Regions from separate parts of the Pseudarthrobacter sp. PvP004 genome, predicted to be linked through region 1. Evidence: riboswitches for the same ligand, from Rfam matches in the RefSeq annotation. Region 1 holds a riboswitch; each other region holds the start of a gene.
What was found. Region 1 has a riboswitch for thiamine pyrophosphate ahead of thiC (phosphomethylpyrimidine synthase ThiC). Riboswitches for the same ligand answer to the same signal wherever they lie in the genome.

Region 1 (2,262 bases):
GTGCAGTTCCTTCATTTCGTCGGCAATCCTGCCGTGCTTGATCACGCTGCCGGCGTCGGTGCCTGCATAGATGGAAACACCCGCCTCGAAGGCCTCAAGCACACGCTCACGCCGCCCCTCCCAGAGACGGGTCATATGGTCCGCGTACTCCGGAAACTTCTGCCCGGCCTGGGCTGCTATATCCGGGAAAGTAGCGATGTTGACCAAGGTGGGAACGATCGGCACTGACTGTTCCACCAAGCGGGGAAGGTGTCGCGGCAGGAGACCGGTGGCGTGCTCTATGCAGTCGATATTGGCATCGAGCATGTCGTCGATGGTGTCCTCGGCGAAACAGTGAGCCGTGACCCTGGCACCTTCATCATGCGCGGCCGAAATGGCGTCCCTCACGATCTTCGCCGGGAAAGAGGCAGCGAGATCGCCAACGCCGCGATCGATCCAGTCACCCACCAGCTTTACCCAGCCGTCGCCGTCGCGGGCTTCCTTTCGGACGGTCTCCACGAGGTCGCCGGGCTCAATCTCGTGGCCCAACCCGCGGAGGTAACGTCGGCTCCGCGCGATATGCCGGCCTGACCGGATCAACCGGGGCAAGTCCGATCGCTGCTGTACCCAGCGGGTGTCTGAGGGCGATCCGCAATCGCGGATCAGCAGCGTCCCGGCGACGAGGTCTGCTTGTGCCTGGGCAAGCGTGGCCTGCTCGTCAACCGCTCCTCCAACGCCGAGTCCGATATGGCAGTGTGCGTCAACAAAACCCGGCAGGACCCAGCCATCCAATACCTTGTCCGGCGAGGCAAGGGGACGTTCAAACGTCAGTTTGCCGTCGATGGACCACAGCCCGCGGCGCTCTTCGTCCGCCGAGACGAGCACGGGTCCACTGAATTCGATGATGTTGGCCATGGCAAAAGCGTAGCTGCGGTGGCTAACCAGAGCCTGCTGTACTCATGTGACTGGGAGCCCGCCGGGAGCTGTGGTAGCTTCGTCTACGACCACACGGGAGCCCTTGCAGGGGCTGAGATCGGACTGATGCAGTCTGCGACCGTTGAACCTGTCCGGGTAATGCCGGCGAAGGAAGTGAGTATTCCCTTGAGCACCGCAGAAACACAGCACAGCCCTGTTCAAAATCAGATCAACGCAGGCCAAAACCAGATCAACGCAAGCGAAAACGCTCCTGAGCCCGTCACGCAATCGTTGAAGTCCCACTCGTTGGCGTGGCTGGAAGACCGCGACAACGGCATACGTGTCCCCGTCACGGAGATCGCTTTGGAGCCCTCCCCCAACGGGCAAGCCAATCCCCCTTTGCAGGTGTACCGAACAGCAGGCCCGGGCAGCGATCCGGTGGTGGGGTTGGAGCCGTTCCGTGCACCGTGGATCGAAGCCCGCGGAGACACGGAGGCCTATTCTGGTCGGGAACGAAACCTACTCGACGACGGCAAGTCCGCGGTTCGGCGTGGAGCAGCGTCAGCGGAGTGGAAGGGCGCGCAACCTGTGCCGCGCCGCGCCGTCGAGGGTAGGACCGTCACGCAGATGCACTACGCGAAGCAGGGAGTTGTGACTCCTGAAATGCAGTTCGTCGCGTTACGGGAAAACTGCGATGTTGACCTTGTCCGCAGCGAAGTTGCCGCGGGAAGAGCGATTATCCCGAACAACATCAACCACCCCGAATCCGAGCCGATGATCATTGGCAAGGCTTTCTTGGTGAAGATCAACGCCAACATCGGAAACTCTGCAGTCACCAGCTCCATCGCCGAGGAGGTGGACAAGCTGCAGTGGGCAGCCCAGTGGGGCGCTGACACAGTGATGGACCTCTCTACGGGAGATGACATCCACACGACGCGCGAATGGATCATCCGCAACTCCCCCGTTCCGATCGGAACAGTCCCTATCTACCAGGCGCTGGAAAAAGTGAACGGCGAGGCCAACAAGCTGACGTGGGAAATCTTCCGCGATACCGTGATCGAGCAATGCGAGCAGGGCGTGGACTACATGACCATCCACGCGGGCGTTCTGCTGAGGTACGTGCCGTTGACCGCCAACCGGGTCACGGGCATCGTGTCCCGCGGCGGTTCGATCATGGCCGGCTGGTGCTTGGCGCACCACCAAGAGAACTTCCTGTACACGCATTTTGACGAGTTGTGCGAAATCTTCGCCAAATACGATATCGCGTTTTCCTTGGGTGACGGGCTCCGCCCCGGTTCCATCGCCGACGCGAACGACGCCGCGCAGTTCGCCGAGCTGGATACGCTCGCTGAGCTGACACAACGGGCG
Region 2 (2,262 bases), 350 kb from region 1:
ACCGCGACTCCCAGCTTGCCGCCGTCGGCCGCTTGTCCGCGAGGGTCCAAGGCGCGGCCGGTGATCGCTGTGACCAGGGTGCTGACGGATGCGTCATCGGAGACTGCGTGATCGGTTCCGTTGAGTTTGATGTTCATGCTGTTTCCTTGGTGGGAGCGTGTGCGGCTGGTGTAAGAACTTGGGGAACTGAAGCGTTGCCCGCGAAGCGATCAGGCAGGAACGGAGTCCATCGAGGGTCCGTTGTGCCGCTGATGAGTTCGCCCACGATTCTGGCGGCCACGGGAGTCAGGAGCACACCGTGGCGGAAGAAACCTGTGGCGATCACCAGGCCGTCAGTGTCGCCGTGGGGACCGCTGACCCGTCCGAGCAGGGGGGCGTTGTCCGGGGTTCCAGGGCGGGCGCGGGCGGTTGCTTCAAGGAGTTCCAATTCCGCAACTGCGGGGACCAGGGCTTGGGCATCCCTCAGCAGCTGGTAGACGCCGCCGGCAGAGACCGCGTTGGAAGACGCTGACAATCCGTCTTCGCGTTGCGTCGCCCCAATCACCACGGTTCCGTCATCCCGGGGAACTATGTAGACGGGAACGCCTCGAACCATCCCCCGAACAGTGGACGTGACCAAGGGCCGGAGGTTGTCGGGGACGCGAAGCCGGAGGATGTCGCCATAGACCGGCCTCACCGGAAGGTTCAGTCCCTCAGGGAGCCCCGACAGTTGGGATGCCCCCAGCCCGTTGGCCACCACGGTCTCCGCGGCGCGGACCACGACTCCGGATTCGAGTTCCACTCCGGTGACCCGCCCGTCATCCCTCAGCACACCGCGTGCCGGGGAAGGAACGGCGAATCCGTCATCGGCCCCGGACACCCAGGAACCGTCGTCAGGTGAATGGTTTGCTAATCCAGCCAGGAGGCATGCGGCGAGCTTTCGCGGATCCACTTGGTGGTCGGCGGGAATATCGAAAGCGCAGGAAATCTGTGGGCTGAGGAGCGGCTCGCGTTGCCTCGCGTCCCGCAGGGCCAGAGGTTCAACTCCCAATCCAGCTGCGAGCTGCACGGACCTCAGGTCTGCGAGCGCCCTGCGGTCGGCTGCGTCGGCACCCACGGCGAGGGTCGGCGTCGTGCGGTATCCGCTGCCCTCTCCACCCACGTGCAGTCCGTCCACGAAGGAAGGCCACAGCCGCGAAGATTCGACCATCAATTCCAGGAGGTCTCCCTCCTGATAATGCAGTTCGCTGACGGGTGCAAGCATTCCGGCGGCGGCGAACGTTGCACCCGAGGCCGGGACGGGATCGATCAGCGCCACTGAACGGCCAAGTCGCCGGGCTTCATGAGCGATGCCAAGGCCTATGATGCCGCCGCCAATGACGGCCACGTCTGCCTGGATGGGGGTATGGCGGGGACCTGCCATTCGTTTCCTTCCCTACGCCGGTACTAGCCGGATCAGGTCAAGCGGTCGGCGCTGAAGCCCTCTCAGCCGGACAGTCATATGACGAATGTCGCGGCTCCCGCAGTACGTGCCCAGTTTAGAGGAACTACTCTGGTTTCCATGACCCAGCCTGACGCCCTCGCCTCCGCCCGCCTCTATCTGTGCACTGATGCCCGTCAACGGCAGGGCGATTTCGAAGACTTTGTGGACGCCGCATTCGCTGGAGGCGTTGACATCATCCAGCTCCGCGACAAGACTCTGGAAGCTGCCGAGGAGCTTGAATTGCTGGCCGTTTTGCGGAGCGTCGCACAACGGCACGGACGGCTTTGGGCTGTCAACGACCGGGCCGATGTTGCCAGTATTTCCGGGTCTCCTGTATTCCACATCGGTCAAAAGGACCTGCCCCTGACGGCAGCGCGAACCCTCTTGCCGAACGTGACCGGCATCGGTCTTTCCACCCACACACAGGAACAAATCGATGCGGCAGTCGCCACCTCCCAGGGCCCCCTGGGACTGGACTATTTCTGCGTGGGTCCGGTCTGGGCAACGCCTACCAAACCCGGCCGCTCGGCGGTGGGGCTGGACTTGGTCACATATGCCGCAGAAGCGGAAAAGCGTTCGGGCAATGCTGTGACACTTCCTTGGTTCGCCATTGGTGGCATCGACCTCAGCAACGTTGAACAGGTAGTGGAAGCGGGAGCCAGCCGGATCGTCGTGGTCCGTGCCATCACCGAGGCAACGGACCCGACGGCGGCAGCCAAGTCGCTGCTGCAAGCACTGGACACCGTGTAGTTTCCCGCCGAATTCAAGCGGTCTTAGCCGCTACGCGGTCAGGCCAAGGC
Region 3 (2,262 bases), 3.6 Mb from region 1:
GTCCAGGCAGCGCCCAACAGCATCCCGGACCTCCAGCACACCTGCCGGGTCCAGGTTGGCTGTTGGTTCGTCCAGAAGGATCAGGCCGGGGCGCATGGCCAAAATGCCCGCAAGCGCGAGGCGCTGCTTCTGGCCCCCGGAGAGTGCCGCCGTCGGGTGATCCAACGCCAGGCCGCCACCCGCGGCGGTACGCAACCCGACGTCGTCGAGCGCTTCATGGACGCGGGACCAGATTTCGTCCCGCGGAACTGCAAGGTTCTCCGCGCCGAAGGCGACGTCGTCGCCAACCCGCGACAAGACCACCTGCGTTTCCGGATCCTGCTGCATCAGTCCGGCACGGCCACGCTGCTCGCGGGGCGCGACGCCGTCGATCAGCAGGGAGCCGGTCTCATCCGAGTCGTCTTCCTCATCCCCCAGCACCCCGGCGAGGGCGTGCAGGAGGGTCGACTTGCCGGCGCCCGAAGGGCCCAGCAGCAGAACCCGTTCCCCCGGTTCGATCCGAAGGTCCAGGCCTTGAATGGCAGGCTGGGCCCGGCCGGCATGCCGCCATCCCCAGCCCTCGGCGGAGATGGCGGCAGGCCGGACCGTGCCGCTTTGCGTGGCGGACATCAGTTGAAGACTGGCTCCGAAGCGGCCTTGCGCGAGGCGAAGGAGCTCAGCACCCCGGTCTTGGCGAGGCCGCGCGTCGCAACCCAGGAGAGGGCGCCGGCGATGATGGCACCGGAGATCGTGGTGAAGGTGATGTAGGCCAGCTTGTCGATGGCCTCGTAGGCGATGTTCCAACCCCATGGCAGGAAGGAGTCGTTCAGGCCGCAGAAGAGGCCCGCGCCGGCGCCCGCAAGGAGCGCGGTGGGCAGGTTGAACTTCTTGTACCTGAAGGCGGCGAAGATGAGCTCGGCGCCCAGGCCCTGCAAAACGCCGGATATCAGCACCGTGGTGCCGTACTGCGAGCCCATGATGAGCTCACCGGTGGCGGCGACGGCTTCGCAGAACAGCGCAGCACCGGGCTTGCGGATAATGAGCATTCCCAGGACCGCGGGAATCATCCAGCCACCGGCAATCAAGCCTGTGAGCGGCGGATACGTCGCGTTCATGGGGATGGATACCAGTGCCGCGCCCTGGGACCATGCCCAGAAGATCACGCCGCCGGCGATGGCGATAAGAGCCGCCACAACGATGTCTACAACGCGCCAGTTATAACTGGCCTTCTTCACGTTTACCGTGGTCATTTTCTGCCTCCTGAGGTTACAGGAGGGGAAAGTGCTCCCCGGATCCCGGGTCCGGCTCGCGCCGTCCGCATCCGGACACTCTGAGAAGCTCGACTCCCTTGCGCCGGTACTAACCGGATCAGGTTCGAGGGTCTGCGGCTGTCCGCACTCTCAGCGCCCTCGCGTCTCCTGCATCTCTGCAGAGTCCGACGGCGGCGCTCCCCTGTCGTTATCAAATCTGCCCTGATGGGCTGGTTCAGTTTACACCTGAGTCCGTGGCGGGCGCTGCGGTCCAGTCACAATCGCCTTCCCGTCCTTGAGGTGCCCGCTGCCAAGCGCGTTGCGAGGCCCGCTCTACACCTTTCCCGCACGCCATTCCCTGCACACCAGGCCTAACAACGAGACGGGGGTGCGTTGCGAGGCCCGCTCTACACCCCTCCCCCACGCCATTCCCTGCACACCAGGCCTAACAACGAGACGGGGGTGCGTTGCGAGGCCCGCTCTACACCCCTCCCCCACGCCATTCCCTGCACACCAGGCCTAACAACGAGACGGGGGTGCGTTGCGAGGCCCGCTCTGCACCTTTCCCGCACGCCATTCCCTGCACACCAGGCCCCACAACAGGACCTGAGAGAATGAATCAGCAGACTTCACCGCGGCAAAGGGGCACATTTCATGACGGACATCTCCGGCTCGGGACTTACAGACACCAACGCCGTGGCGGAACCCCGCCTGGCAGCGAGCGTCATCCTGCTCCGCGACGCCTCGGACGGCCTCGAAGCCTTCGTCCAACACAGGGTGAGCACCATGGACTTTGCCGCCGGAATGGTGGTCTTCCCTGGCGGACGCGTCGATGCCGCCGATCAGAGCGGGTGGGACTACCCGGCGGAGCTGCTTCAACGCCACGCAGCCGACTGGAACCAGAGCTCCCTGAGCGCGGATCCGGGAGCAGCAGCGAAGAACGCCGGGACGGTACTCGCTGCCGCCATCCGCGAGGTTCAGGAGGAGGCCGGACTCACCATCGATGCCTCCGACCTCCGCCCGTGGGCCAACT

Region 2: another riboswitch for thiamine pyrophosphate. It lies ahead of thiO (glycine oxidase ThiO); the one in region 1 lies ahead of thiC (phosphomethylpyrimidine synthase ThiC).
Region 3: another riboswitch for thiamine pyrophosphate. It lies ahead of J3A64_RS20970 (ECF transporter S component); the one in region 1 lies ahead of thiC (phosphomethylpyrimidine synthase ThiC).

Annotation. Positions count from the first base shown of each region.
Region 1 covers NZ_JAGINL010000001.1:984,288-986,549, reverse strand. Annotated here, with positions in the region: gene J3A64_RS04450 (amidohydrolase family protein) at 1-894, opposite strand, end outside; TPP riboswitch at 978-1,085, shown strand; gene thiC (phosphomethylpyrimidine synthase ThiC) at 1,081-2,262, shown strand, end outside.
Region 2 covers NZ_JAGINL010000001.1:630,753-633,014, reverse strand. Annotated here, with positions in the region: gene thiS (sulfur carrier protein ThiS) at 1-137, opposite strand, end outside; gene thiO (glycine oxidase ThiO) at 134-1,402, opposite strand; TPP riboswitch at 1,395-1,513, opposite strand; gene thiE (thiamine phosphate synthase) at 1,541-2,212, shown strand; gene J3A64_RS02885 (ferritin-like fold-containing protein) at 2,243-2,262, opposite strand, start outside.
Region 3 covers NZ_JAGINL010000001.1:4,590,996-4,593,257, reverse strand. Annotated here, with positions in the region: gene J3A64_RS20975 (ABC transporter ATP-binding protein) at 1-609, opposite strand, end outside; gene J3A64_RS20970 (ECF transporter S component) at 609-1,229, opposite strand; TPP riboswitch at 1,307-1,443, opposite strand; gene J3A64_RS20965 (NUDIX hydrolase) at 1,884-2,262, shown strand, end outside.